DNA from 2 places in the Streptomyces sp. NPDC056128 genome. Region 2 is predicted to be linked to the other one. Evidence: riboswitches for the same ligand, from Rfam matches in the RefSeq annotation. Region 2 holds a riboswitch; the other holds the start of a gene.

Region 1 (14,780 bases), on a different contig from region 2:
AGCGGCGAGTACGTGCACGCCGCCCCCTGGTCCGTCGGCTCCCAGGGCTCGGCCAACGTCAGTCACGGCTGCGTCGGCATGAGCACCGCCAACGCGGAGTGGTTCTTCAAGACCGTCCAGGAGGGCGACCTCGTGGAGGTGGTCAACTCCGGCGGCGAGATGATGGAGCCCTTCGGCAACGGCTTCGGCGACTGGAACCTGGACTGGAACAAATGGCGCACAGGCAGCGCCCTAACGGGCGGCACCGGCAACGCTTCCGGCACCGCGGAGCAGGCCCGGCTGCGACCTGAGAGCGTGTGAAGACGCCCCTCAGGGCAGCGCCGCCAGGGGCGCGGGGAACTGCGCGACAAGCCACAACGGCGCCGCACCCGCCACACAACCCCGCACCCCACCCCCCCCGAGGCGCCCTACACGCCCTGCAGCCTCTTCTCACGCAGCAGCGCGGCCAGCGCACCCGCGAACTCCACCGGCTCCACCGGCAGCGTCACAGCCGCCTCCGCCCGACTCCACGTGGCCAGCCACGCATCCTGCGGCCGCGCGATCAGCAGCAGCACCGGCGGGCACATGAAGACCTCGTCCTTGATCTGGCGGCAGACCCCCATGCCGCCCATGGGAAGGGCCTCCCCGTCCAGCACGCAGACGTCGATCCCGCCCTTGTCCAGCTCCTTGATCACGGCGGCCGGAGTGGCGCACTCCACGAACTCGACCACGGGGACGTCCGGAGCCGGCCGGCGGCCGGTCGCGAGCCGCACCTGTTCGCGGGTGTTGGAGTCGTCGCTGTAGACCAGCACCGTGGCGGTCGCCTGCATGCTTCCTCCGATACGCGGTGAAGACCGGTAAGGCTGTCGTGGCTGTCGTAGCCCGTTGGGCCGGATGCTACTCCCTTGAACACCTCGTCAACACCGGTTGGGACACGGCTTCGACGGGCCGTTCGATGGGCCATACGGGCAGTACAGACGGGGCGGACACTCCGAACGGCACCCCCCGGGGTGAGGGCGGGATAAGCGACCGACATAATGTCGGTCGTGGCGACAGCAACGACAGTAGAAACCGGGCACGCGCACCCGTCGGTCAACCGGCCGAACCTCACCAGCGTCGGAACCATCATCTGGTTGAGTTCCGAGCTGATGTTCTTCGCGGCCCTCTTCGCGATGTACTTCACCCTGCGATCGGTGACCGGCCCGGACTTCTGGTCCGAGAAGGCCGACGCGCTGAACTTCCCGTTCTCCGCGACGAACACCACGATCCTGGTGCTCTCCTCCCTCACCTGCCAGCTCGGCGTGTTCGCGGCCGAGCGCGGTGACGTGAAGAAGCTCCGGATGTGGTTCATCGTCACCTTCGTGATGGGTGCGATCTTCATCGGCGGTCAGGTGTTCGAGTACACCGAGCTGGTCAAGCACGAGGGCCTCTCGCTCTCGTCCGACCCGTACGGCTCGGCGTTCTACCTGACCACCGGCTTCCACGGACTGCACGTGACGGGCGGCCTCATCGCCTTCCTGCTGGTCCTCGGCCGCACCTACGCGGCCCGGAGGTTCACCCACGAGCAGGCGACCGCGGCCATCGTCGTGTCCTATTACTGGCACTTCGTCGATGTCGTCTGGATCGGCCTCTTCGCCACGATCTACATGATCAAGTAGTCGCGGCACGCACCCGCGCAATACCAGAAGCATCGACGCAGAAGATCCTGACACCGGGGTAATCCGTGAAAAAGCTCTCCGCACGACGACGCCATCCGCTGGCGGCGCTCGTCGTCCTACTCCTCGCGCTGGCATGCACAGGGGGGCTGTACGCCGCGTTCGCACCCGCGAGCAAGGCGCAGGCCGATGAAACCGCCCAGTCCCTCGCCATCGACGAGGGCAAGAAGCTCTACGCCGTCGGCTGTGCCAGTTGCCACGGCACCGGAGGTCAGGGCACCACCGACGGCCCGAGCCTGGTGGGCGTGGGCGCCGCCGCCGTCGACTTCCAGGTCGGCACCGGCCGTATGCCGGCCCAGCAGCCCGGCGCGCAGGTCCCGAAGAAGAAGGTCATCTACTCCCAGGCGGAGATCGACCAGCTCGCGGCCTACATCGCCTCGCTGGGTGCCGGTCCCGCCGTCCCCTCGGAGGAGAAGTACGGCCCGGAGGGCGCGGACATCGCCAAGGGTGGCGAGCTGTTCCGCACCAACTGCGCGCAGTGCCACAACTTCACCGGCAAGGGCGGCGCCCTGACGCACGGCAAGTACGCGCCGACCCTCGAGGGTGTCGACCCCAAGCACATCTACGAGGCCATGCAGACCGGCCCGCAGAACATGCCCTCCTTCCCCGACACCACGCTGTCGGAGCAGAACAAGAAGGACATCATCGCCTACCTGGACGCGGTCAACGGTGACGACACCGTCGAGCCCGGTGGCCTCAGCCTCGGCGGACTGGGTCCGGTCAGCGAGGGTCTGTTCGCGTGGGTCTTCGGACTGGGCACGCTGATCGCCGTCGCCGTCTGGGTCGCAGCTCGGACCGCAAAGGCCAGGAAGTCATGAGTAGCCAAGACACTCCAGAAGAGAACCTGCCCGCTGAGCAGGTCGAGCCGCACGAGCACAGCTCGCTGCGACCCGCGGACGAGAAGAACCCGTTCGCCGACCCCGGTCTTCCGCCCCACGAGCACCGGGTCCAGGACACCGACGAGCGGGCCGCCAAGCGGTCCGAGCGCACGGTCGCCCTGCTGTTCACGGTGTCGATGCTGGCCACCATCGGCTTTATCGCCTCGTTCGTGGCGATCCCGGTCGACAAGTCGGTCTACATCTTCCCGATCGGTCACATCAGCGCGCTGAACTTCGCGCTCGGCATGACGCTCGGCGTCGCGCTGTTCACGATCGGCGCGGGCGCGGTCCACTGGGCCCGCACCCTGATGTCCGACGAGGAGGTCGCCGACGAGCGGCACCCGATCGAGGCCGACAGCGAGACCCGTGCCAAGGTCCACGCGGACTTCAAGCAGGGCGCCAAGGAGTCCGTGATCGGGCGCCGCAAGCTGATCCGCAACACGATGTTCGGCGCGCTCACCCTGGTGCCGCTCTCCGGCGTCGTCCTGCTGCGCGACCTCGGCCCGCTGCCCGGCACCAGCCTCCGCCACACCCTGTGGTCCAAGGGCAAGCTGCTGGTCAACATGAACACCCACGAGCCGCTGCGTCCCTCCGACGTCGCGGTCGGGTCGCTCACCTTCGCCATGCCAGAGGGCCTGGAAGAGCACGACCACGACTTCCAGACCGAGATCGCCAAGGCGGCCCTGATGATCATCCGGCTGGAGCCGGACGCCATCAAGGACAAGCGCGAGCTCGAGTGGTCGCACGAGGGCATCGTGGCGTACTCGAAGATCTGCACCCACGTCGGTTGCCCGATCTCCCTGTACGAGCAGCAGACGCACCACGCGCTGTGCCCCTGCCACCAGTCCACCTTCGACCTTGCCGACGGCGCCCGGGTGATCTTCGGTCCCGCCGGTCACGCCCTGCCGCAGCTGCGCATCGGCGTGAACGACGAGGGTTACCTCGAAGCGCTCGGCGACTTCGCAGAGCCCGTCGGTCCTAGCTTCTGGGAGCGCGGATGAGTACTTCAGAGAGCAACGAGTCCCGCTCCCGCGGGAAGGCCCCGGCCGGCGAACGGGTCGCCGACTGGGCCGACGGCCGGCTCGGGATCTACTCCCTGGCCAAGGCCAACATGCGCAAGATCTTCCCCGACCACTGGTCGTTCATGCTGGGCGAGGTCTGCCTCTACAGCTTCATCATCATCATCCTCACGGGTGTGTACCTGACGCTGTTCTTCCACCCCTCGATGAACGAGGTGGAGTACCACGGCTCGTACGTCCCGCTGCAGGGACAGCTGATGAGCGAGGCGTTCAAGTCCACCCTGGACATCTCGTTCGACGTCCGCGGTGGTCTGCTGATCCGGCAGATCCACCACTGGGCGGCGCTGATCTTCCTCGCCGGCATGTTCGTGCACATGATGCGCGTCTTCTTCACCGGCGCGTTCCGCAAGCCGCGTGAGATCAACTGGCTGTTCGGCTTCCTGCTGTTCGTCCTCGGCATGTTCACCGGCTTCACCGGTTACTCGCTCCCGGACGACCTGCTCTCCGGCACCGGTGTCCGCTTCATGGAGGGCGCGATCCTGTCCGTGCCGATCGTCGGCACGTACCTCTCGTTCTTCCTGTTCGGCGGCGAGTTCCCGGGCGACGACTTCGTGGCCCGCTTCTACTCGATCCACATCCTGCTGCTGCCGGGCATCATGCTCGGCCTGGTGGTCGGCCACCTGATCCTGGTCTTCTACCACAAGCACACGCAGTTCGCGGGTCCGGGCAAGACCAACAAGAACGTCGTCGGCATGCCGCTGCTGCCGGTGTACATGGCGAAGGCCGGAGGCTTCTTCTTCCTGGTCTTCGGTGTGATCGCCGCCGTCTCGGCCATCGCCACGATCAACCCGATCTGGGCCATCGGTCCCTACCGGCCGGACCAGGTCTCCACCGGCGCCCAGCCCGACTGGTACATGGGCTTCTCCGAGGGCCTGATCCGTGTGATGCCCGGCTGGGAGGTCAACTTCTGGGGCCACACACTCGCCCTGGGCGTGTTCATCCCGCTGATGATCTTCCCGCTGGTCCTCGTGGCGATCGCGGTCTACCCGTTCATCGAGTCCTGGGTCACCGGCGACAAGCGCGAGCACCACATCCTGGACCGCCCGCGCAACGCCCCGACCCGGACGGCCTTCGGTGTCGCCTGGATCACCTGGTACATGATTCTGCTGATCGGTGGCGGCAACGACCTGTGGGCCACCCACTTCCACCTGTCGATCAACGCGATCACCTGGTTCGTCCGCATCGCGTTCTTCGTCGGACCGGTCCTCGCGTTCATCGCCACCAAGCGGATCTGCCTCGGCCTCCAGCGCCGGGACAAGGAGAAGGTGCTGCACGGCCGCGAGTCGGGCATCATCAAGCGCCTGCCGCACGGTGAGTTCATCGAGGTGCACGAGCCGCTCAGCCAGGAGCAGCTGCACACCCTCACCGCGCACGACCAGTACAAGCCCGCCGAGATCGGCCCGACGGTCGACGAGAACGGTGTCGAGCGCAAGGTGTCCCGCGGCGAGAAGCTCCGCGCCAAGCTGAGCGAGTCGTACTACGGCGAGGAGTCGCAGATTCCGAAGCCGACCGTCGAGGAGTACAAGGAGATCACGAGCGGCCACGGCCACCACTGACCCTCCTGCGTCGCCACACCACGGTCGAAGGGCCCCGTCCGTTCCGCGGACGGGGCCCTTCGCCGTGCCCGGGGCTGGATAGGGTGGGACCACACTCCTTCTCCACGACCTACGACCATCAGGAGCGACCATGAGCGCTGTGACCCCCGCTGGAGGCGACATCGCGGGCGGCCGCTCCTGGCCCGCCCTGCTGAACCGGCTGCTGGACGGCCACGACCTGTCCCAGGACGACACCGCGTGGGCGCTGGACGTGATCATGCGCGGCGAGGCGACCGACGCGCAGATCGCCGGCCTGGCGGTGGGCCTGAGGTTCAAGGGCGAGACCGTCGAGGAGATCTCCGGCCTGGTCCGCACCATGTACGCGCACGCCAACGTCATCGAGGTGCCGGGCGAGACGGTCGACATCGTCGGCACCGGCGGCGACGGCGCCAAGACGGTCAACATCTCCACCATGTCGGCGATCGTCGTGGCCGGCACGGGCGCGAAGGTCGTCAAGCACGGCAACCGGGCCGCCTCCTCGGCCTCCGGGGCCTCCGACGTCCTGGAGAAGCTCGGCGTCAATCTGGAGCTGACGCCGCAGCGGGTGGCGGAGGTCGCCGAGGAGGCCGGCATCACCTTCTGCTTCGCCGTGAAGTTCCACCCGGCGCTGCGCCACGTGGCCTCGGCGCGCGGCCAGCTCGGCATCCGCACGGTGTTCAACTTCCTGGGCCCGCTGACCAACCCCGCGAAGGTCAAGGCCCAGGCGATCGGCGTCGCCCACGCCCGGATGGCGCCGATCATCGCCGGTGTCTTCGCGGAGCGCGGCCACTCGTCCCTGGTCTTCCGGGGCGACGACGGCCTCGACGAGTTGACCACGACCGCCACGTCCCGGGTCTGGGTCGTGCGCGACGGCCGGGTGACCGAGGAGACCTTCGACCCGCGGGACGTCGGCCTCGAACTGGTGCCGGTCGAGGCCCTGCGCGGCGCCGACGCCTCCTACAACGCCGACGTCGCCCGGCGTCTGCTGAACGGCGAGACGGGCCCCGTGCGGGACGCCGTGCTGCTGAACTCGGCGGCCGCCCTGGTCGCCCTGGAGGGCGGCGAGGGACCCCTGCCGGAGCGCATCCGGGCCGGCATGGACCGGGCGGCCGAGGCGATCGACTCGGGCGCCGCCAAGCGCGCCCTGGACCGCTGGGTGGCCGCCAGCAACGCGTAGGCCCCGCCGTGTGACGTGCGTCCCGCGATCCGGACTCGGGTTGCGGGACGCCGATCACTTCCCATAGGTTTTTCAGCAGGTCATGAGTGACAGTCATGAGGCCCCGGCCGACTGTCCGGCAACCCTCCGTCCGTGGCGGGGTGCCCCGGGTGAAGACCAGGTCGTGGACAGCAAGGTTCACGGCAAGCGCGGACCCCTCGCACGCTTTCCGAAGTGTGGGGCCAGGGGTCCTGGTCGTCCGAGGGAGTCTCCCGTGAACCAGCGAATGCGATAGGGCCGCAGAGCCCCGCCTCCGCACACCCTCTTCTTCTCTTTCACAGCGCCCTACTGCGCGCTGGTCCTCACGGGAGTCCGCCATGTCCGTACCCACCGCTGTCGCCACCCCGCTGCCCGTCCTGGGCCGCGACGTCACCGTCCCGCTCGTCACCGGCGGGGAGGTCACCTACGCCGCGCTCGACTACGCCGCCAGCGCCCCCGCGCTCCAGCGGGTCTGGGACGACGTGGCCGCCTACGCCCCGTACTACGGCAGCGTGCACCGCGGCGCCGGGTACCTGTCGCAGCTGTCGACCGACCTGTTCGAGAACGCCCGCGACACCGTCGCCGAGTTCCTCGGCTGCCGGGAGGACGACCAGGTCGTGTTCACCCGGTCCACCACCGACTCCCTCAACCTGCTGGCCGGCGCGCTGCCCGCCGGCTGCCGGGTCTTCGTCTTCGAGACCGAGCACCACGCCTCGCTGCTGCCCTGGCGCGACGCGGACGTGACCTACCTCGACGCCCCCCGCACCCCCGACGAGGCCGTCGAGACCCTGGAGCGCGCCCTCGCCGCCCGCGAGCCGTACGGGCCCGCCCTGGTCTGCGTCACCGGCGCCTCCAACGTCACCGGTGAGCTGTGGCCGGTGCGTGAACTGGCCGCCGCCGCACACGCGCACGGCGCCCGGATCGTGCTGGACGCCGCCCAGCTCGCCCCGCACCACCCGGTGAGCGTGCGCGACCTCGACGTCGACTGGGTCGCCTTCTCCGGGCACAAGCTGTACGCCCCGTTCGGCTCCGGCGTGCTGGCCGGCCGTGCCGACTGGCTGCGCGAGGCCGAGCCCTACCTCGCCGGCGGCGGCGCCAGCCGCAGTGTCACCCGGCGCGCCGACGGGGGCGTGGACGTGCGGTGGCACGACAGCGCCGCCCGGCACGAGGCCGGGTCGCCCAACGTCATCGGCGTCTACTCGATCGCCTCCGCCTGCAAGGCCCTCACCGAGGCCGGGTTCGACTCGCTGGTCGCCCGCGAGGAGCACCTGATCGCCAAGGTGCGGGAGGGCCTCGCCGAGGTGCCCGAGGTGCGGGTCCTCTCCCTCTTCGGCGACGACGCGCCCCGCGTGGGCGTGCTCTCCTTCGTCGTCGACGGCTGGAACAGCTCCCACTTCGCCGCCGCGCTCTCCGCCGAGTACGGCATCGGGGTGCGCGACGGCCTGTTCTGCGCCCACCCGCTGGTGCGCACCCTGCTCGGCGGCGAGCCCGGCGCGCAGGGCGAGTGCGGCGCCCCGGAGGCGGCGCCGGGGGAGAAGTCCCTCAACGCCATCCGCGTGAGCTTCGGCGCCGGCACCCCGGACGAGCACGTCGAGCGGTTCGTGCACGCCGTCAAGGAGCTGGTCAGCGACGGCGCCCGGTGGAGCTACCGCACCGAGGACGGCCGCTGCGTGCCCGACACCTCCGCCGCCCTGGGCAGTTCCGCCGCCTGAGCCGGCCGGCCCGGCAGCCGCGACCCCAGGAGCACCATCCGCAACGCCCGCTCCGTGGCGTCCGTCAGCAGCTCCGCGGCCCGCAGCAGCGCGTCCGCCAGGGCCATCGGCGCCGGCATGATCCCGTGGCAGGCGTCCACCCCCGGCACGTCGTGCGCGCCCTCGCCGAGCGTGCCGGCCAGGGCGAGGACCGGACGGCCGTAGAGCTTGGCGCGCCGGGCCACCTCCGCCGGGACCTTGCCGCGCGACGTCTGGTGGTCCAGGGCGCCCTCGGCGGTGAGCACCAGGTCGGCACGGGCGAGGCGGGCCTCCAGGTCGAGGTGGTCGAGCAGCACGTCGAAGCGGGGCAGCAGCCGGGCGCCGACCGCGGCCAGCCCGGCGCCGAGCCCGCCCGAGGCGCCGGTGCCCGGGCCGCCCCGCAGGTCCGTGCCGCTGACCCCGAGGTCGCGGGTGAGGACGCGCGCCCAGTTCTCCAGACCGGCCGACAACTGCTCCACCTGTGCGGGCGTCGCCCCCTTCTGCGGGCCGAACACCCGGGCCACGCCCCCTTCGCCGCACAGCACGTTGTACGGGTTGCAGGCGACGAGCAGCTCGGTGTCCTTCAGCCGGGTCTCCAGGCCGGACGGGTCGACGCGGGCGAGGCGGACCAGCTCGCCTCCGCCGGGCGGCAGTTCGAACCCGTCCGCGTCCAGCAACCGCGCCCCGAGCGCCTGGAGCGCCCCCGCGCCCCCGTCCGACGTACCGGAGTCGCCGCAGCCGACCAGGATCCGCCGCACCCCGGTGTCGAGCGCGGCGCCGATCAGCTCGCCGACGCCGTACGTGGTCGTCGCGCCGGGGTCGCGCAGGGCGCGGGGGACCAGGGACAGCCCCGCGACTGCGGCCATCTCCACCACCGCCGTGTCCCGGCCGCCGAGCAGCGCGAAGTGGGTGCCGACGGGTTCGCCGACCGGGCCGGTGGCGGCCAGCGCGACCAGCCGCCCGCCGGTCGCGGCGGCCAGCGCCACGGCCGTGCCCTCACCGCCGTCGACCAGCGGGATCCGGTCGATCTCGGCGGCCGGCAGCACCCGGCGGACACCGGCCGCGATGGCGTCGGCGGCGGCCTGCGCGGACAGGGACTCCTTGAAGCCGCTAGGGGCGACGACAACACGGCTCAGCTTGGAGGACACAGAGGACGCAGAGGACGCAGAGGACGCAGAGGGCGCAGGGGGCGCAGAGGACACGGACGGCATGGCGGACATGGCGGACTCCTTCATCGGGTGACGGGCACGCCGAGCAGCGGCCAGACGGCGGCGGCGAAGAACAGCACGAGGAGGGCGGTCAGCGGGGCCAGGACGGCGGACAGCCGCAGCAGGTCGCGCGGGGTGTAGGTGGGGGTGCCGGGGATGTCGGAGAAGAGCGTGACCGGCTTGGCGGAGGCCGGCAGCGTGTGACAGAAACCGGCCGCGGCGGTCGACGCGAGCGCCGCGGCGACCGGATTGACCCCCGCGCCGACGGCCGCGGCGATCACCAGCGGGACCAGTACGGACGAGCGGGCCGAGCGGGACTGGAGGACCAGGTGGGCCGCCGTGCTCACCGCGACCACGACCCCGAGGAAGACGGCCGGCGCCACGTGTGCGGGCAGCCCCGACACCAGCCACTTCGCCGCCCCGGAGTCCGCGAGCGCCACGCCCATCGCCATGGTCGCCGCCATGAACAGCAGCAGCGACCAGGGCACCGTCTTCAGCGCGTCCTTGAGCCGTACGGTGCCCAGCGCGGGTGAGGAGGCGACGACCGCCCCGATCAGCGCCACCACCGCGGGCGACACGTGGTGCAGGGGCTCGCTGCACCACAGCGCCACCACCGTGGCCAGCAGCAGGGCACAGCGCTTCTCCGCCTGCGTCCACGGGCCGGTGACCGGGCTCTCGCTGTGCCGCTGTATCTCCTCGGCGGTGATGTGGACCGGGCCCTCGCGGTCCGCGCGGCGCGTGGTGGTCAGCAGGACGGTCTCGGCGGCCAGATGGGAGGAGGCCACCGCCAGCGGCAGCCCCAGCAGCAGCCATTGTGTGAACCCGATCCGGTCCCCGGTCGCCTCCCACAGCACCGACACGGTGATCAGATGCGCGCCCGCGCCGATCAGGGTGGCGACCGCCGACAGCAGGATCACTGTCGGGAACAGCAGCGCCAGCATGACCACCAGCCGCTTCCGGTCCGCGAGGGCCTTGGCGAGCGCGAGGAACACCGGCAGCGCGAGCGCCGCCCGGCCCGAGGTGGCCGGCACCGCGAACGCGGTCACGACCAGCGCGGCCGTCGTCAGGTGCACCAACTGCCGCACGGTGCGCGCCCCGCCGACCAGGAACGCCGCGGCCCGCCCGGCGAGCCCGGTCCGCGCCACCGCCGCCGCCAGCACGAAGGCGCAGATCAGCAGCCACACCGTGGCGTCCCCGAGGGTGCCGAAGAGGGTGTCGCTGCTGATCACTCCGGTCGCGGTCAGCGCGAGCCCGGCGCCGAGCGCGATGTACGTGTCGTCGATCGGCGTGCCGATCCAGGCACAGGTCGCCAGCGCGAACACGGCCAGGGTGAGCCGCGCGTCGCCGCCCAGGGCGGGGAAGTTGGCGGGGACCGCCAGCAGCGCGCACAGGGACAGCGCCACGCACAGGGCCGCCGCGAGGCGGAGGTTCAACGTCACGTCATCGAGGGTTCACGGGTGCGGTGAGCCCTCAATGAGCGTCACATGAAGGAAACTTCACCAGGCCGGCAGCCGGTACCCCATCCCGCGCACGGTCTCCACCTGCTGCGCCCCGAGCTTCTTGCGCAGCGCCCGCACGTAGACGTCCACGATGTTGGAGCCCGGGTCGAAGTCGTAGCCCCACACGTGCGACAGGATCTGCTCGCGGGAGAGTACCTGCCCCGGATGGCGCAGGAACAGCTCCAGGAGCACGAACTCACGGGCCGTCAGGTCCACCGTCCGCCCCTGGGCGCGGGCCCGGCGGGTGCGCAGGTCCAGGCTGAGCGCCCCCGACTTCAGTACCGTCACCTCCGGCGCGCGGGCCGCCGTACGCAGCCGGAGCCTGACCCGGGCGAGCAGTTCCTCGAAGCGGAACGGTTTGGTCATCCAGTCGTCGGCGCCGCCCTCCAGGCCGGCCACCGTGTCCCGGACCGAGTCCCGGGCGGTCAGCACGATCACCGGGGTCGTCACCCGGGCCTCGCGCAGCTCGCGCAGGACCGTGAAGCCGTCCCGGCCGGGCAGCCCGATGTCCAGTACGACCAGGTCGAAGCCGCCGGTGAGGGCGTACTCGTAGGCGGCCTCGCCGTCGCCGACGGCGGTGGTGGTGAAGCCGTTGGCGCGCAGGCCCTTCTCGACGAAGGAGGCGATGCGCTCCTCGTCCTCGACGATGAGGATGCGGTTCATGGGCGTGCCTCTTCCGGAGTCAGTCCAGTGTCAGTACGAAGGTGGCGCCGCCGCCCTCGGTGGCGCGCAGGTCGACCTGGCCGCCGTGCCCCTCGGCGATCGCCCGGACGATCGACAGCCCGAGCCCGGCGCCCGTGCCGCGCACCCCGCGCCGGGCCGTGCCGCGCCGGAACCGCTCGAAGATCACCTCGGCGTCCTGCGCCTGGACCCCGGGGCCGGAGTCGGCGACGTACAGCTCGACGCGGGCGCCGTCGGCGCGGGAGCCGATGCGGATGGTCTGGCCGGTGGTGGTGTGCTGCACCGCGTTCTGCGCGAGCTGCACCATGGCCTGTGTGATCCGCTGGGGGTCGAGCCGGGCCTCCCGGTCGGCGACCTCGGCCAGCACCCAGTCCCGGTCGCCGAGGGTGCGGGCCTTGACGTAGACGTCGGCGGTGAGTTCGGCGAGCTGCACCGGTTCGGGGGTGACGAAGTCGGGGCGTTCGGCCTTGGCGAGCAGCAGCAGGTCCTCGACGATGCGGCTCATCCGGTCCAGTTCGTCCGTGACGAGCCGGATGGTCTCCTCGCGCTCGGCGGGCTCGTCGCCCATCAGTTCCAGGTGGCCGCGCACGATGGTGATGGGGGTGCGCAGTTCGTGGCCGGCGTCGTCGACGAACCGGCGCTGGGTGGCGAAGGCGCGCTCCAGCCGGTCCAGCATGGCGTTGAAGGTCTCGGCCAGGGCGGCGACGTCGTCGTGGCCGTGCACCGGGATGCGCCGGGTCAGGTCCTGCTCGGTGAGCTGCGCGGCCGTGGTGCGCACGAGCCGCACCGGTTTGAGGATGCGGCCGGCGACCACCCAGGCGATGCCCGTCGTCATCAGCAGGGCGACGCCCGAGATGGCGAGCAGGACGCGGAACACCTCGTCCGCGCGGGCCTGTTCGCGGCCCGGGTGGAAGGCGACCACGAAGGCGGCCGCCGGTTCGCCGCCGTAGCGGGCCACGGTGACCTTGGCCCAGCGGATCTCGCCCTCGGGCCGCTCCAGGGTGCCGGTGGAGTCGGGCGAGGCGTAGATGCGGCGCCGGGCGTCGGCGTCCTCGTGCAGGGGGCGGTCGACCGGGATCTCGCGCTGCTGGATGATCTGGGTGGGCCTGCTGCCCACCTCGCCCACCAGGCCGACCAGTTCCTCGTCCAGGTCGGCGTACTGCCGCTCCAGGAAGACCCGCAGCAGCCGGCCCGGGTCGGTGAAGGGGCGGCCGGTCTCCGGGTCGAACCCCTGCTCCTCGAAGTTGGCGAACTCGCCGGCCTCCTGCGCGAGCAGGCCGTTGATCCGCTGGTCGGTGTCGCGCAGCAGGATCGAGCGGGTGGTCGCCGCCACCGAGGCGAGCGCGACCGCCATCACGAGCAGCAGCCAGAGCAGGATGCGGACCCGGGCCGAGATCCGTCGGCGTTCACGGTCAGCCGTCGGCTCCGTCGTCCCCGGCTCCGTCGTCGGCGTCCCGGCCTCGGTCGTCGTCATCGTCGTCATCCGAAGGGCCGTCCGTCACCGGCGGCCGGGTCACCACCTGGTCGCTGGGCGTGGGCTCGGGCGAGGAGGAGGCCGGCGCCGGGGTGGGGGAGCCGCTCTCCAGCTCCACCTTGGCCGGGACTTTGGGCTCCTGGGGACTGTCGGTGAGGGCGAAACTGGTCGCGGCGATACCGAGTGGAATCAGGACGACGGCGGCGAGTGCCGCCATCCGGCGGGAGAAGACCATACGTCCGATGCTGCGCGCGGTACCTGGTGGTTTCGATGAGGCCTGCATGAAGAACTCCTCATCCGGGGCATCGGCCTTCGGTCGCCTGCGGGTGCGTTGTGGTTGCTCGCGCCCACGCGGCGGAGCCGCAGATCAACACCGCCCCGCGCCCCTTCGGGGCGCGCACCGGCGGAGCGTCTAGCTGTCGAGGCCGATGGCGAACGCCGCCTCCAGGTCGTGCTGCGAGTACGTCCGGAACGCGACGTGGGTGTCGGTGCCCTCCACGCCCGGGATCTTGCTGATCCGGCCCGGGATGACGTCGGCCAGGTCCTCGTGCCGGCTCACCCGCACCATGGCGATCAGGTCGTAGGTGCCGGTGACGGAGAAGACCTCGCTGACGCTCTCCAGCGCGGCGATCTGCTCCGCGATCTCGGGAATCCGGTCCACGCTGGTCTTGATGAGCACGATCGCGCTGATCACGGCTGGTTCTCTCCCTCGGGGGCCGCCACTGGAACGCTCTTCACTCTAGGGCCTGTCCGGCGGACCATGCCGCGGACGCGGGGTCTGGCACGCACATCTGCGGCGTTGTCGTCACTCGCCGACGCTCCGCGTCGACTCCTTCCTCCGCCTTGCAGCTGCACGCACCAGACCCCGCTCACCGGCACCGAACAGGTGCCGTCGCTTTCCCGCGGCCTGGTCCGCCGGACAGGCCCTAGTCGTACGCCCGAACCGCACCCACGCGAAAGTGAAGCCCAGGCCGAAGCCCACCAGGTGGGCGAGGTACGCCACCCCCGGGCCGTCGCCCGCCCGGCCCGCCGCCATCCACTGGAGGGCCGCCCAGAAGGGGAGGACCAGCCAGGCCGGGAAACGCAGCGGCAGGAAGAAGAGGAAGGGCAGGAGGCTGGTCACCCGGGCGCGGGGGAAGAGGAACAGGAACGCGCCGAGGATCGCGGAGATCGCCCCGGACGCGCCGACCAGGGACTGCTGGGAGTGGGCGTTCGCGCCCGCGTAGCCGAGCAGCGCCAGGTAGCCGCAGCCGAGGTAGAACAGGGCGAACTGGAACCGGCCCATGCGCTCCTCGGTCATCGCGCCGAAGACGTACAGGAAGAGCATGTTGCCCAGCAGATGCACCCAGCTGCCGTGGACGAACAGCGCCGTGGCGGGGGTGAGCGCGGAACCGGGGGAGCCCTCGAACAGTTCTGCGGGGATCACGCCCCAGCGCCGGAAGTACGCGCGCTGCGCGGCCAGCAGCTCCTCGCCGGTGCCGTACACCGGATTGAGGCCCGCCGCCGGGCTGACCAGGAACAGCACACAGCAGAGCGTGATCAGCGTGTACGTCACCGGCGCCGCGCGGCCCCGTGGCGTACGGGCCGTGCCGAGCGTTCGAGCCCTCCCGAGGGCCGCCCTGCTCCAGTTACCGATCATGGACACAGAGCATGACGTAACCGACCGCAACGACCCATACCGCCTCGCCGCCGTGGACACGCGGGCGTCGGGTACCCGCCAGGCCGTAGGGTTACGAGCCACACGCACCGGGGCGGCCCGGCGCGTCAC
Region 2 (14,780 bases):
CGCCCGCGTCTACGAGCGCCTCCACCCGGACGAGGCGACGATCGCCCGCCAGCGCGCGGGCGGCGACAACCGCGACACCTACGTCCGGCTGATGCGCGAACTCGTGGACCGCGTCTCCTCCTTCCGCTCCGGCTACCTCGCCCTGCTCGAACTGCGGCTGGAGGCCACCCGGCGCCCCGGCCTGCGCGCGGTCCTGACCGAGCGCATCCGCGAGGACGTGGACGCCAACGTCGCGTACCACGAGGGGTCGGGGCTCCCGGGCGACGCCATGGCCGTCAAGTTGCTCTACCTCGCCCTGAACTGGCTGATCGTCGAACAGCTCACCCTCCCGGACGTGTTCACCGAGGAGGAGCGCGACCGGCTGGTGACGGCGGCGGTCGAACGGATCGTGGTGCCGGACCGGGAGTGACCCGGCGGCTCAGAGCTGGTTCTCGCCGCCGTCCACGTGCCAGTTGACGCCGAGCACGAAGCTGCTCTGCCCGGAGGCCAGGAAGGCCACCACCTCCGCGACCTCCTCGGGGCGCCCCGTCCGGCCGAGGGGGACTCCCGCGGCGAACCGCGCCTTGGTCGCCTCCGGGTCCGGTGAGGTGGCGGCCACCGCGTCGAGCGCGGGAGTGGCGATGGTCCCCGGAGAGACGGCGTTGACCCGCACGCCCCGGCCCTTCAGCTCGTTCGCCCAGGTCCGGACATACGAACGAACCGCCGCCTTGGTCGCCGCGTACGTGCCGAAGGCCTCGACCCCGTCGTCGGCGCGGACCGAGGTGTTGACGATGACAGAGGCGCCGTCGTTGAGCAGCGGCAGCGCCTTCTGCACGGTGAACACGGTGCCGCGCACGTTGACCCCGAAGGTCTGGTCGTAGTGCTCCTCGGTGGTCTGCTCCAGGGTGGCGAAGGAGCCGGTCGCCGCGTTCGCGAAGAGCACGTCGAGCCCCCGGCCGCGGGCGCGGACCGCGTTGTAGAGCCGGTCCAGGTCGGCCTGGTCGGCGATGTCCCCCGCCACCGCGGTCGCCCGCTCCGCGCCGATGGTCTCCACGGCGGCGTCCAGCTCGGTCTTGCGCCGCCCGGTGATGAACACGTGCGCCCCGTCGGCCGCCAGCCGCACGGCGGTCGCCAGGCCGATCCCGCTGCTGCCGCCGGTGATCACCGCGGTCTTGCCGTCGAACTGTCCCATGGGAATGACCTCCGTCGATTTAAGTATCGATCGGTACCGAACAACGACCGTAGCACTTCAGAACCGATCGGTACAGAAGAGGTATGCTCGGTGCCATGGAGACGGGACGGAAGAAGGCGCCGGTCGGCCGGCCGCGGGGTTTCGACGCCGACGAGGCGCTGGAGCGCGCGATGCGGGTCTTCTGGGAGCACGGCTACGAGGGCGCCAGCCTCACCGACCTCACCGACGCCATGGGCATCACGCGCACCAGCATGTACGCGGCCTTCGGCAACAAGGAGGACCTGTTCCGCAGGTCCCTGGAGCGCTACGAGGAGGGCCCCGCCGCCTACCTGGCCCGGGCCCTGAAGGAGCCGACCGCCCGCGAGGTCGCCACCGCCTTCCTGAACGGCTCGGTGCGGACCACCACCAGCCCGGGCTGCCCGAGCGGCTGTCTCGGCGTCCAGGGCTCCCTCGCCGCCGGCGAGTCGGGCCGGGCCGCCCGGGACCTGCTCGCCGACTGGCGCAACGGGGGCGTCGACCGGCTCCAGGACCGTTTCCAACGTGCCGTCGACGAGGGCGACCTGCCCCCCGGCACCGACCCGGCCCTCCTGGCCCGCTACCTCATGACCGTCGGTAACGGCATCGCCGTCCAGGCGGCCGGCGGCGCCACCCGGGACGACCTCCGGCAGGTGGCCGACCTGGCGCTGCGCGGCTGGCCGCCTCTCACGGAGAGGTGACGGCCGCCCGTCCGTCGCCTGCGGCAGCGCGCTCAGGGTGTTCGTGTAGAGGAGACGCCGGTATCCGCGCTGGGCGAAGTTGGCCCATACGGCGGTCAGGTTACTCTCGGTGATCTCCGCGCGGCGGTGCGGGTCTCCCTCCGGTGCGGGATGCACCGCGGAGCGCAGCAGCGCCCAGACCGTCGTCTTGCCGACACCAGCTCGTCCAGGGAGCGCGGCGGCCTGACGCGAGGCCCGGTGACCATGACCGGTCTAGCCCCGCGCGCTCTCGTGGTTCGTGTGCCGCAGTCTGGCCCGCATCACCTCGTCCGTCCCCGCCGCCGTCACCGACCCGTGCGGGCAGTCCCACTCCCGGCCCCCGCCGACCGGCCGCAGTTGCACGCTGCCGCCGACGTGCCCCATCACCTCCCCCACCCGGCCGTCCCGCGCGTCCACGGCGTGCGTGCCGACCGCCGGCCGCTCACCCCGCACCACCGACGCCAGCCGCTCGGCCACCCGGACGTTGCAGCGCCCCAGCTCGACCAGGGCGAACGGCTCGTCACTCGCGCCGGTCACCGGATCGACGCACAGGGACGGCAGGACGACGCCCGCGCCCAGGAGTGCCTGCCGCAGGGACTCGACGATTTCCTCGGTCGACCGCACCTTTCCTCCACCTCCACGCTGAGTTCGTGATTCGCGACACAGCGTGTCCGGTCCGCCTCTAACCTGGCCAGAGAGGGAGGCCCAACAACCCCTGCTGTACGACCGGGAGTTCCGTTGCCATGCCTGGACCGAAAGACCTCGACCCCTCGTCGTCCCCCCGCGCCCTGCTGGGTGCGGAGTTGCGCCACGCGCGGGAGAAGGCCGGGCTGAGCCAGGAGGAGTTGGGCGGACGGTTGTTCGTCAGCGGCTCGTTCATCGGCCAGCTGGAGTCCGGGACGAGGAGGATGCAGCGCGAGTACGCGGGTCTGCTGGACGACGCCCTCGGGACGGAGGACTTCTTCCGGCGCAACTGCGCGGCTTCGGCGAAGTCCAGACATCCCGAGCACTTCGCCGAGGCCGCGGAGGCGGAAGCGCAGGCAACCGCAATCAGGCAGTACGCTCCACTGCTGATCCCAGGCCTGCTTCAGACCCCCGCGTACGCGCGGGCAGTTTTCCGCGCCTATCGACCCACGGGGCCGAATGAGAAGGTGGACGAGCTGGTGGCGGCTCGAATGGAGCGGGCCCGCATCCTCGACGATCCAACGAATCCGTTGTTGTGGGTGGTGCTCGACGAGGCCGCACTGCGCCGGGAGACGGGCGGGCGCCAAGTGATGGCAGAAGCTCTGCACCACTTGATCGGCATCATCCGGCGAAGCCGGGCCATCGTGCAGGTCCTGCCGCTCAAAGCCGGTGCCCATGCGTCGATGGAGGGCTCCATCAAGCTGATGGACTTCAAGGACGCGCCTCCTCTGCTCTACTTCGAGGGAGTCGGCACCGGACGGTTGGAGGACGATCCCACCACCGTCAGGTACCAACGTCACACCTACGAGCTTCTGACCGCCGAAGCCCTCTCCCCACAGAAGTCCCTGGCCCTGATCGAGGCGATGGCGCAGGATTACGCCCATGAGGAGTACCCCTGAGGCGACTTGGCACAAGTCCAGCTACAGCGGCGGGAGTGGCGGCGACTGCCTCGAAGTAGCCGTCGGCAACCCCACCACCACCCCCGTCCGCGACTCCAAGAACCCCGACGGACCAACCCTCCGCTTCCAAGCCGCCGCCTGGACCGCCTTCATAGGCGCCCTCAAGGCGTCCTGACCCGGCGTCGGGCGTTCAGTGCGGCGGCGGCGCCGGGTGCAGGGCGTTGGACACCGTGCAGCCGGCCTCCCCCCGCATCCGCTGGACCCGGGGCGGTACCCACACCTCGGTCGCGCCGGGGTCCACCCGGGCGAGGACGCAGTCCTGCGGGCCGAAGCCGTCGCCCGGCACCAGCAGGAGCACGCCGACCCGTCCGCCGTCCGCCTTCACCTCGCTGCGGATCGCCGGGTCCATGTCCAGCCCGGCGATCACGCGCCGCACCTCCGCCTCGTCGGCACGGCCGCCCTCCGGCACCCGGGGCAGCTTCGCGCGCAGTTCCTTTTCGGGCAGCTGGGGCGGCTCGGGCGGCGGGCCGAAGACCAGGGGAAGGCTGTCCGGGCAGTCCACGTCACGGGGCTTCTCGCGCCACTCGGACCGGGATGACACGCGGACCGCGAAACACCGCCGTACGGTGACCTCCTCGATGTCGAAGGTCGAGTTGAACGCCGTGCCGGACGTGCGGACGACCAGTTCGAGGCCGTCCCCGTCGTGGGACGAGGTGCCGTCGACCCGCATCACCTCCACCCCGTCCATACCGGCGGCCTCGCGCCCCGCCTCGTCCGCCGTGCGCGGACGCTGGCCGTAGAGTCGCTCGCCCACCGTCCTGGCCACCTCGCGGGCCGCGTCCGTCGCCTTCTCCTCGGACGGCTCGGCCACCCCGCAGCCCGCGACGAGCAGCGCCAGGGGCGCGAGCAGCAGCAGCGGCCGCAGTGAGCGTCCGGCGCTCACGCGCCCCGTCCCACGAGGGGCAGCGGCGGGAACTCGTAGCCCTCCCACAGGCGTCGGGACCTCTCCTCCGGGTACGGCGCGACGACCGGCTCGGCGTCCAGGACCTGGACGAGGCGGCGTTCCGTGTCGTACGCGGGCCAGCCCGGGTCGCCCGTGCGCGCGAACGCCGTCCAGGAGGACCGGAAACGGGAGGACAGGGCCAGCGCCTCCGGGGACGGCTCCGCACCGGCGAAGACGAGGAGGCCGAGGTCGGCCCCGAACGTGCCGAAGAGCAGCGGGACGTCCAGGGCGTGACAGGCGCCGAGGGCGCCGCCGTCGGCCGGGGCCGCCCAGGTCAGCTCGTAGACGTGGGCGTGGCCCCCGCCCGCCACATGCGCCTCGGCCAGGTGCAGGGAGGGCATGCCGAACAGCCAGTCGGTCTGGACGCGTTCGTAGAGGTCGTTCGCGGAGGCGCCCGGGAACGCCGCCCGGTAGGCCGCCTCGCCGCCCGGCGCGTACAGGCGCAGGGCGGCCCCCGCCCGTTCCTCGCCGATCTCGCCGAGCTTTCCGGCCATCGCGGTGAACAGGCGGTTCTCGTCGCGGTTGTGACCGACGACCAGGTCGACGTCGCGGGAGGCGCCGGAAGTCAGCGCCCGCCAGGGTGTGACCGGCAGGACCTCGCCGTCGACGACCGGGGCGTACGGCGTGACGGTGGGCGCGGCCTGTCCCCAGCGGTCGACGCGGCCGGGCATCTTCGGGGCGAGGGCCTGACCGGCCTTGACGAGCTGCTCGGGAGCGAGGGCGCCGAGGTCGGCGACGGTGGGGCGCAGACCGGCCTCGGCGGCGAGGGCGGTACCGAGGTCCCGGGCGAGTTCCGGCGAGAAGAAGGTGCCCGGCACGCTCTGCGCGATGGCCCGCCCGAAGAGTCCGGCGGCGCTCGGCATGGCGAGCAGCGCGGCCACGGAACCGGCGCCCGCGGACTCCCCGAAGACGGTGACCCGACCCGGATCGCCGCCGAACGCCGCGATGTTGTCCCGTACCCACTCCAGCGCGGCCACCTGGTCGAGCAGACCCCGGTTGGCGGGGGCGCCCTCGATGTGGGCGAAACCCTCCATGCCGAGGCGGTAGTTGAAGGTGACGACGACGAGGTCGCCGTCGACGGCGATGCGGCGGGCGTCGTAGCCGGGGCTGCCGGAGTGGCCGAGTTTGTAGGCGCCGCCGTAAATCCACACCATCACCGGGCGGCGGGCGGCCGGATCGGGCTCCGGCGTCCAGACGTTGACCGTCAGCCAGTCGTCACCCTGGGGGAGCGCACCGGCCGGGGGCGCGATGCCGAGGTCCTGCGGGGGCGGCGGGCCGAACGCGTACGCGTCGCGTATGCCGTCCCAGGGGCGGACGGGGCGCGGGGCGGCGAACCGGCCCGCGCCCACCGGGGGTTCGGCGAAGGGGATGCCGCGGAAGACGGTCAGCCCGTCCTCCCCTCGCCCGCGCACCGCACCGGCGGCCGTGCGCACCACGGGTTCCACTGACTCCACGGGTCCAGGGATCGTCATCCCACGGACAGTACGCCGTGGTGCGCACCGCGAGCGGGCGGGGTCAGCTCAGGGTCTTCAGCGACGCCGCGTCGTAGGGGGCGAGGCTGTCGAAGCGTCCGGCGAGGACCTTCTCGGCCCACAGCGGGTCCTGGAGCAGCGCGCGGCCGACGGCGACGAGGTCGAACTCGTCGCGCTCCAGGCGGTCGAGGAGGTTGTCGAGGCTGCCGACGGGGGCGCCCTCGCCCAGGAACGCCTTGGTGAAGTCGCCGTCGAGGCCGACCGAGCCGACGGTGATGGTGGTGCGGCCGGTCAGCTTCTTGGTCCAGCCGGCGAGGTTGAGGTCGGAGCCGTCGAACTCGGGGAGCCAGTAGCGGCGGGTGGAGGCGTGGAAGGCGTCGACGCCGGCCGAGGCGAGCGGGGCGAGGATCGCCTCCAGCTCCTCGGGGGTCTCGGCGAGGCGGGCGTCGTAGGCCTCCTGCTTCCACTGCGAGTAGCGGAAGATCACGGGGAACTCCGGCGAGACCCTCTCCCGTACGGCGGCCACGATCTCGGCGGCGAACCGGGTGCGGGCCACGGGGTCGCCGCCGTAGGCGTCGGTGCGGCGGTTGGTGCCGGACCACAGGAACTGGTCGACGAGGTAGCCGTGGGCGCCGTGGATCTCCACGCCGTCGAAGCCGATGCGCTCGGCGTCCGCGGCGGCCTGGGCGAAGGCGCCGATGACGTCGTCCAGGTCGCGCCGGGTCATGGCCGTGCCGGTGACCTCGTCCTCGCCGATGCGCAGCCCGGAGGGGCCGACGGCGGGGGCGTCCGCGAACGGCGGCTGGCCGGCCTTGCGCACCATGCCGATGTGCCACAGCTGGGGCACGATCGTGCCGCCCGCCGCGTGCACCGCGTCGGCGGCCTTCGCCCATCCGGCGAGCTGCTCCTCGCCGTGGAACCGGGGCACTCGGCTGCTCTGCCCGGCGGAGTCGTGACCGACGTACGTCCCCTCGGTGACGATCAGGCCGACTCCGGCGGCGGCCCGGCGGGAGTAGTACGACACCACGTCCTCACCGGGGACGCCGCCCGGGGAGAACATCCGGGTCATCGGCGCCATCGCGATGCGGTTCGGCACGGTGAGTCCGTTGATGGTGGCCGGGCGGGCGAGGATCTGGGCGGCGCGGGAGGCGGCCTCGACGGGGGTGACGGTCACGTGGGGGCTCCTTGGTGGGGGGTACCAGGTGGTATGTGCGTGCGCATGGACACTCTCCAGCGTGAACCCCGCATCCACCAGCCCTCATTCCGCCCACCGCACCCGCCGGGGCGTGATCCGGCCCACAGCCCCGGTCCGGGACAACGCCGAGGGCGGCACCCCCCGCTCGGGGAGTGCCGCCCTCGGTTCGTGCGGGACGCTCGATCAACCGGAACCGGTCGATCAGAAGTCCATGTCACCGCCCGGCATGCCGCCCGGAGCACCGGCCGCGGCGGCCTTCTCCGGCTTGTCGGCGATGACGGCCTCGGTGGTGAGGAACAGCGCGGCGATGGAGGCGGCGTTCTGCAGCGCGGAACGGGTCACCTTCGCCGGGTCGATGATGCCCTCGGCGATCATGTCGACGTAGTCACCGGTCGCGGCGTTCAGGCCGTGGCCGACCTGGAGGTTGCGGACCTTCTCCACGACGACGCCGCCCTCGAGACCACCGTTGACGGCGATCTGCTTCAGCGGGGCCTCCAGGGCGAGCTTCACGGCGTTGGCGCCGGTCGCCTCGTCACCCGACAGCTCCAGCTTCTCGAAGACCTGGGAGGCCTGGAGCAGGGCCACGCCACCACCGGCGACGATGCCCTCCTCGACGGCCGCCTTCGCGTTGCGAACGGCGTCCTCGATGCGGTGCTTGCGCTCCTTGAGCTCGACCTCGGTGGCGGCACCGGCCTTGATGACGGCCACGCCGCCGGCCAGCTTCGCCAGGCGCTCCTGGAGCTTCTCGCGGTCGTAGTCCGAGTCGCTGTTCTCGATCTCGGCGCGGATCTGGTTGACGCGGCCGTTGACCTGGTCGGTCGAGCCGGCGCCGTCGACGATGGTGGTCTCGTCCTTGGTGATGACGACCTTGCGGGCGCGGCCCAGGAGGTCCAGGGACGCGTTCTCCAGCTTGAGGCCGACCTCCTCGGAGATGACCTCGCCGCCCGTGAGGATGGCGATGTCGCCGAGCATGGCCTTGCGGCGGTCACCGAAGCCCGGGGCCTTGACGGCGACGGACTTGAAGGTGCCGCGGATCTTGTTGACGACCAGGGTCGACAGGGCCTCGCCCTCGACGTCCTCGGCGATGATCAGCAGCGGCTTGCCCGACTGCATGACCTTCTCCAGGAGCGGCAGCAGGTCCTTGACGTTGCCGATCTTGGAGTTGGCGATCAGGATGTACGGGTCGTCGAGCGACGCCTCCATACGCTCCATGTCGGTGGCGAAGTACGCCGAGATGTAGCCCTTGTCGAAGCGCATACCCTCGGTGAGCTCCAGCTCCAGACCGAAGGTCTGGGACTCCTCGACGGTGATGACGCCTTCCTTGCCGACCTTGTCCATGGCCTCGGCGATCAGCTCGCCGATCTGGGTGTCGGCGGCGGAGATGGAGGCCGTGGAGGCGATCTGCTCCTTGGTCTCGACGTCCTTCGCCTGCTCGAGCAGGGCGGCGGAGACGGCCTCGACGGCCTTCTCGATGCCGCGCTTCAGGGCCATCGGGTTGGCGCCGGCCGCGACGTTGCGCAGGCCTTCCTTGACCAGGGCCTGGGCGAGAACGGTCGCGGTGGTCGTACCGTCACCGGCGACGTCGTCCGTCTTCTTGGCGACTTCCTTGACCAGCTCGGCGCCGATCTTCTCGTACGGGTCCTCGAGCTCGATCTCCTTGGCGATGGAGACACCATCGTTGGTGATCGTGGGGGCGCCCCACTTCTTCTCGAGGACGACGTTGCGGCCCTTGGGGCCGAGCGTCACCTTGACGGCGTCCGCGAGCTGGTTCATGCCGCGCTCGAGGCCGCGCCGTGCCTCCTCGTCGAACGCGATGATCTTGGCCATGTGAAGTGGTCCCTCCAGGACTGGGGGTGATTCCTTCGGACCGCGCCCGCGCCCGCGACGGACGGCTCGCCGACCTCGTGGTTCCTTCCCCACCCGGCCTGCGGGCCTCACCGACCCGGTCCTTCGTTGTCACTCTCACCTTCAGAGTGCTAACGCCAATGATTAGCACTCGACCCCATCGAGTGCAAGCGCCTCCGGGGGATCCGGCCGCCCGCTCAGCCACCCGCGAACACCGGGCGCGCCCCGGGTCCGGGCAGCCCGAAGGGCCCGCACCTCCGGGGAGGTGCGGGCCCTTCGGAGAAGAACCGTTTACTTGCGGTGGCCGAACGTCTCAGGCGCTGAGGCGAACCATGTCGGCCTGCGGGCCCTTCTGACCCTGCGAGATCTCGAACTCGACCCGCTGGCCTTCTTCGAGGGTGCGGTAGCCGTCCATCTGAATCGCGCTGTAGTGGACGAAAACATCCGCACCACCGTCGACCGCGATGAAGCCGTACCCCTTCTCCGCGTTGAACCACTTGACGGTGCCCTGAGCCATGCCTAACTCCCCTATTACTGGCCCTTGCACAGATCCGCACTTCGCGGACCCGGGTCAGACCTCACCCCCCACGACTGGGGGCGTGCGCCGGAACGCGTCGACCGCGGCTGAATGTATCTGTCCAACTGCCGTCTGCAACAGGTCAATCGGACGAGAAATCTGGACGTACCCGGTCCGGAATATGACGAGCTTTCCCCTGAATGTGGGTCAAGTCGGGGCACACAAAAGTCACAAAAGCCGCGAAACACACCCACACTTTGGCTGTTTCTTGTCGGGCGGGCGGCAGGAATTCAAGGTTCCCGATGCCTTGATCGGGAGCGTGTTCCCCAACTCTACCGCGCTCAATCCAATGGAATTGCCCCCTCCGCTTCTCTTACGGAGGGGGCAATTCGATGAACTCTGCGTCACCACGATTACCAGCGGTAACCAACGGCGTGATCAGCCGCCGGCGACCGCCGGGATGATGGAGACGCCCGCGCCGTCCGGGGTGGCGGTCTCCAGGCCCTGCTCGAAGCGCACGTCGTCGTCGTTGACGTAGACGTTGACGAAGCGGCGCAGCTTGCCCTGGTCGTCCAGGACGCGGGCGGCGATACCGGTGTGGTTCTTCTCCAGGTCGGAGATGACCTCACCGAGATTCGCACCCTCGGCACTGACCTCGGCCTGGCCACCGGTGTAGGTGCGCAGGATGGTAGGGATGCGGACGTTGACGCTCACTTGAACCTCCGGTCAAGTTGACTTACCTAGGGGCGCGGGGAACTGCGCGACCAGCCCCCACCAGCCCGCAGACGACGTACAAGCTGTCTTACTCGAGGCCGGCCTCACGGAACGAGTCGAGGTTGGGACGAATGGTCGCAGTCAGCCCCGTGTCCGCCACCGCGTCCAACGTCTTCAGACCGTCACCGGTATTGAGGACGACCGTGGTGAGCGACGGGTCCAGCAAGCCACTCTCGACCAGCTTCTTGGTGACCCCCACCGTCACACCACCGGCGGTCTCCGCGAAGATGCCCTCGGTCCGGGCGAGCAGCTTGATCGCGTCCACGACCTGCGCGTCGGTCACGTCCTCCACCGCACCGCCGGTACGCCGCGCGATGTCCAGGACATAGGGCCCGTCGGCGGGGTTGCCGATGGCCAGCGACTTGGCGATGGTGTCCGGCTTCTGCGGGCGTACGACGTCGTGGCCGGCCTTGTACGCCGTGGACACCGGCGAGCAGCCCTCGGCCTGGGCGCCGAAGATCTTGTACGGCTTGTCCTCGACCAGCCCGAGCTTGATCAGCTCCTGCAGCCCCTTGTCGATCTTCGTGAGCTGGGAGCCGGAGGCGATCGGGACGACGATCTGGTCGGGCAGCCGCCAGCCGAGCTGCTCGCAGATCTCGTACGCGAGGGTCTTGGAGCCCTCGGCGTAGTACGGCCGCAGGTTGACGTTGACGAAGCCCCAGCCCTCGCCGGCCGGGTCGCCGATCAGCTCGGAGCAGAAGCGGTTCACGTCGTCGTAGTTGCCCTGGATGCCGACCAGCTCGCCGCCGTAGACGGCGGCCATGACGACCTTGCCCTGCTCCAGGTCGTGCGGGATGAACACGCAGGAGCGGAAGCCGGCCCGGGCGGCGGCGGCGCCGACGGCACCGGCGAGGTTGCCGGTGGAGGAGCAGGAGAGGGTGGTGAAGCCGAAGGCGCGGGCGGCCTCCAGGGCCTGGGCGACGACGCGGTCCTTGAAGGAGTGCGTCGGGTTGCCGGAGTCGTCCTTGACGTAGAGACCGCCGGTGACGCCCAGCTCGCGGGCCAGGTTGTCGGCCTTGACCAGCTTGGTCCAGCCCGGGTTGATGTTCGGCTTGTCGGCCACGTCGGCGGGGACGGGCAGCAGGGGGGCGTAGCGCCAGATGTTGGCGGGGCCCGCTTCGATCCGCTTGCGGAGTTCCTCGGTGTCGTAGGCCGAGAAGTCGTAGGCGATCTCCAGCGGGCCGAAACACTCCTGGCAGGCGAAGAGCGGGCCGAGCGGGACCCGGTGGCCGCACTCCCGGCAGCTCAGGGCGGCGGCGGGGCCGAGGTCGACGGTGGTGTCGGTGGCGCCCGGGGTGTTCGTGGAGGTTTCGGCAGTCTGCACAGCCATGGAGGCGAGGCCCTTTCTCCTCATCTTCCTCACGACGCATCTCGCCGTGAGACGGATTTGGCACCTTCCCTAGTCGGGAGCCTCGCCACGTCTGTGTGACAAGAACCGACTGGAGGGTTGCCGGGGCTTCAACGGGCCGTATCCCTCTGCCCCTCTGGATGAGCGGTATGAAGTTGTTTTTCGCTGGTACGCGCGGCGACCCCGGCATGCGGTGGTCCTGCGCGTTGTTCAAGACTGTAACCGAAGGCCAGGACGGTTGAGATAGTCGTCCGTACCGCGAGATGGATCACAACTGATCACGAAGGAGCCCTGGGACCGTGCTGGAAGAAGTCGAGCGCTGGCTGAGCGCGCGTTCCTGGTCCGCCGGGGACCGGCCGATCCGGCAGCTGCTGGCCGCCAAACAGGCCACCGGGCAGACGGTCAGCGTGGTGCTCCCGGCCCTCGACGAGGAGGCGACGGTCGGCGAGATCGTCACGGTGATCCGCCGCGAGCTGATGGTCCGGGCTCCGCTCGTCGACGAGATCGTGGTGGTGGACTCCGGGTCGAGCGACCGTACGTCGGCGGTGGCCGCGGCGGCGGGCGCGCGGGTCGTGCACCGCGACGCGATCCTGCCGCGTGTCCCGGCGGTGCCGGGCAAGGGCGAGGTGCTGTGGCGTTCGCTGCTGGTCACCGGCGGCGACATCGTCTGCTTCGTCGACGCCGACCTGCGCGAGTTCTCCGCCGACTTCGTCTCCGGGATCGTCGGCCCGCTGCTCACCGAACCGGACGTCCAGCTCGTCAAGGCGATGTACGACCGCCCCCTCGGCACCACTCCGGGCCAGGGCGGCCGGGTCACCGAGCTGGTGGCCCGCCCGCTGCTCAACCTGCACTGGCCGCTGCTGGCCGGCTTCGTACAGCCGCTCGGCGGCGAGTACGCGGCCCGCCGCTCCCTGCTGGAACGGCTCCCCTTCCCCGTCGGCTACGGCGTCGAGCTGGGCATGCTGGTCGACGCCCTGCACCTGGTCGGCCTGGACGCCCTCGCCCAGGTCGACGTCGGCGTCCGCCGCCACCACCACCAGGACGGCCAGGCCCTGGGCCGCATGTCCGCCGCCATCTACCGCACCGCCCAGCTCCGCCTCGCCCGCGGCCACCTGGTCCGCCCGACCCTCACCCAGTTCGAACGCGGCCCCACGGGCTTCGAGCCCCGCACCCACGCCGTGGACACGGAGGAACGGCCACCGATGACGGAGATCGCGGAGTACGCGGCGCGGCGGGTGGCGTAGGCGTCAGCCGGAGACGCCGTCCGACCAGCGCCAGACGCCGCCCGAGTCCTGCTCGCAGGTCAGGTACTCGCCGCCGCGGCCGTGGGTGCTCAGGCCGCGGTGCTTCTTGGCGCAGAACTGGCCGTCGGCGTAGCAGTTGCCCGCGGGGCTCATCAGTTCGCACACGCCGGTACCGCCGCCGGTACCGCCCGTGCCGCTGTCCCGCGTCTTCGACGGCTTCGGGGTCGGCTTGGGGGTGTGCAGCAGACGCCCGGCGCAGTCGCGGCCGTCGCGGGGGACGGTGAAGGTCACGGCGCCGGAGCCACCGCTCTGCCCGCAGGCCTTCTCACCGCTGCCCCAGGAGGAGGCCCGCTGCCCGGTGCCCTGGAGGCGCACGGTGTAGTCGACGTCCGCCTTCTCGGCGGCGAGGACGGCCGCCCCGATGCCGCGGCCGGTGAGGTCCGGCAACGTGACGGCGGTGGGCGTCGGGGTCGGCGTGGGCGTCGGGGTCTCGGTGCTGAGGGCGGCCTCGGGGGTGGGGCTGCTGCTCGGAGTGGCAGTGGCGGTGGCCGACGCGGGCCGGCTGTCCTCCTTCGCACCGATGTCCCCGTCGCCGCAGCCGGCCAGGGCCAGTGCGGAGGCCGTGATCAGTGCCGCCGTGCCGGCGAGTCTGCGCGTGCGCGGGTGTCGCGTACGTATGGGCATGATGCGCCCACCCCCCAGAAAGTTGAAATGTGCACTGCACATCCTCTTCCTGTTCACACTTTCTGCACAAGACGCGTGACTGAATCACCATTGAGGTGACGCGCGACCACGTTTGAGTATTTCGGGGCCGGGCTAGGTTGAGGCGTATGGCTTCAAGCTTCGGTGCTGCTCAGGTGCTGGTCGCCTCCAATCGGGGGCCGGTCTCGTACGAGGTGGGTGAGGACGGGGCGCTGCGCGCGAAACGGGGTGGTGGCGGGCTGGTCTCGGGGCTGTCGGCCATCGGGCCGGACGCGGGGGCGCTGTGGGTGTGCTCCGCGCTGGGCGAGGGTGACCGCGAGGCGGTGCGGCGCGGGGTCGGCGAGGACGGCGTGCGGATGCTGGACGTGCCGGCGGACGTGCACGCGGACGCGTACAACGGGGTCGCCAACTCCGTGCTGTGGTTCGTGCACCACATGCTCTACCAGACGCCCCTGGAGCCGGTCTTCGACGCGGAGTTCCGGCGGCAGTGGGCCTCCTACGAGGCGTACAACCGGAGCTTCGCGGAGGCGCTGGCCGAGGAGGCCGCCGAGGGCGCGGTCGCGATCGTGCAGGACTACCACCTGACGCTGGTGCCGGGGATGCTGCGCGAGCTGCGGCCGGACCTCAGGATCGGTCACTTCTCGCACACGCCGTGGGCGCCGGTCGACTACTTCCGGCTGCTGCCGGACGACATCGCCGAGCAGGTGCTGCGCGGCATGCTCGGCGCCGACCGGCTCGGGTTCCTCACCCGGCGCTGGGCCGACGCGTTCACCGCGTGCTGCGACGCCCTGGTGGGCGGGCTCGGCGGTACGGAGACCGGCGTGCACGGGCTCGGCGCGGACGCGGACTTCCTGCGCGCGCGGTCGCATGAGGCCGACGTGGACGAGCGGATGGCGGCGCTGCGGGAGGAGATCGGGGAGGGCCGCCGCACGATCGTGCGGGTGGACCGCACCGAGCTGTCCAAGAACATCGTGCGGGGGCTGCTGGCCTACCGCGAGCTGCTGGTGGCGCGGCCGGAGTGGCGGGAGCGGGTGGTGCACGTCGCGTTCGCCTACCCGTCGCGGCAGGATCTCGCCGTGTACCGGGACTACACGGGCGAGGTGCGGCGGGTCGCCGACTCCGTCAACGAGGAGTTCGGTACGGCGGACTGGACGCCGGTCGTGCTGCACGTGAAGGACGACTTCGCGCGGTC

What was found. Region 2 has a riboswitch for S-adenosylmethionine ahead of thrC (threonine synthase). Riboswitches for the same ligand answer to the same signal wherever they lie in the genome.
Positions count from the first base shown of each region.
Region 1: it holds a riboswitch for S-adenosylmethionine, as region 2 does, so the genes downstream of both, ACFC1X_RS23560 (aminotransferase class V-fold PLP-dependent enzyme) here and thrC (threonine synthase) in region 2, are expected to answer to the same signal.

Region 1 covers NZ_JBHJVQ010000012.1:207,126-221,905, reverse strand. The annotation lists gene ACFC1X_RS23595 (Ig-like domain-containing protein) at 1-300, shown strand, start outside; gene ACFC1X_RS23590 (hypothetical protein) at 408-809, opposite strand; gene ACFC1X_RS23585 (heme-copper oxidase subunit III) at 1,017-1,637, shown strand; gene ACFC1X_RS23580 (c-type cytochrome) at 1,703-2,512, shown strand; gene ACFC1X_RS23575 (Rieske 2Fe-2S domain-containing protein) at 2,509-3,573, shown strand; gene ACFC1X_RS23570 (cytochrome bc complex cytochrome b subunit) at 3,570-5,207, shown strand; gene trpD (anthranilate phosphoribosyltransferase) at 5,338-6,402, shown strand; SAM riboswitch class IV at 6,481-6,597, shown strand; gene ACFC1X_RS23560 (aminotransferase class V-fold PLP-dependent enzyme) at 6,759-8,132, shown strand; gene ACFC1X_RS23555 (glycerate kinase) at 8,066-9,298, opposite strand; gene ACFC1X_RS23550 (SLC13 family permease) at 9,382-10,797, opposite strand; gene ACFC1X_RS23545 (response regulator transcription factor) at 10,855-11,520, opposite strand; gene ACFC1X_RS23540 (ATP-binding protein) at 11,540-13,012, opposite strand; gene ACFC1X_RS23535 (small secreted hydrophilic protein) at 12,951-13,247, opposite strand; gene ACFC1X_RS23530 (Lrp/AsnC family transcriptional regulator) at 13,425-13,706, opposite strand; gene ACFC1X_RS23525 (rhomboid family intramembrane serine protease) at 13,818-14,651, opposite strand.
Region 2 covers NZ_JBHJVQ010000026.1:60,202-74,981, forward strand. The annotation lists gene ACFC1X_RS31800 (TetR/AcrR family transcriptional regulator) at 1-409, shown strand, start outside; gene ACFC1X_RS31805 (SDR family NAD(P)-dependent oxidoreductase) at 419-1,171, opposite strand; gene ACFC1X_RS31810 (TetR/AcrR family transcriptional regulator) at 1,267-1,887, shown strand; gene ACFC1X_RS31815 (hypothetical protein) at 2,140-2,529, opposite strand; gene ACFC1X_RS31820 (Scr1 family TA system antitoxin-like transcriptional regulator) at 2,649-3,488, shown strand; gene ACFC1X_RS31825 (DUF397 domain-containing protein) at 3,472-3,663, shown strand; gene ACFC1X_RS31830 (translation initiation factor IF-2) at 3,679-4,431, opposite strand; gene ACFC1X_RS31835 (carboxylesterase/lipase family protein) at 4,428-5,963, opposite strand; gene ACFC1X_RS31840 (NADH:flavin oxidoreductase) at 6,007-7,137, opposite strand; gene groL (chaperonin GroEL) at 7,360-8,985, opposite strand; gene ACFC1X_RS31850 (cold-shock protein) at 9,317-9,520, opposite strand; gene ACFC1X_RS31855 (MoaD/ThiS family protein) at 9,959-10,234, opposite strand; gene thrC (threonine synthase) at 10,323-11,624, opposite strand; SAM riboswitch class I at 11,642-11,789, opposite strand; gene ACFC1X_RS31865 (glucosyl-3-phosphoglycerate synthase) at 11,942-12,886, shown strand; gene ACFC1X_RS31870 (hypothetical protein) at 12,890-13,570, opposite strand; gene ACFC1X_RS31875 (trehalose-6-phosphate synthase) at 13,717-14,780, shown strand, end outside.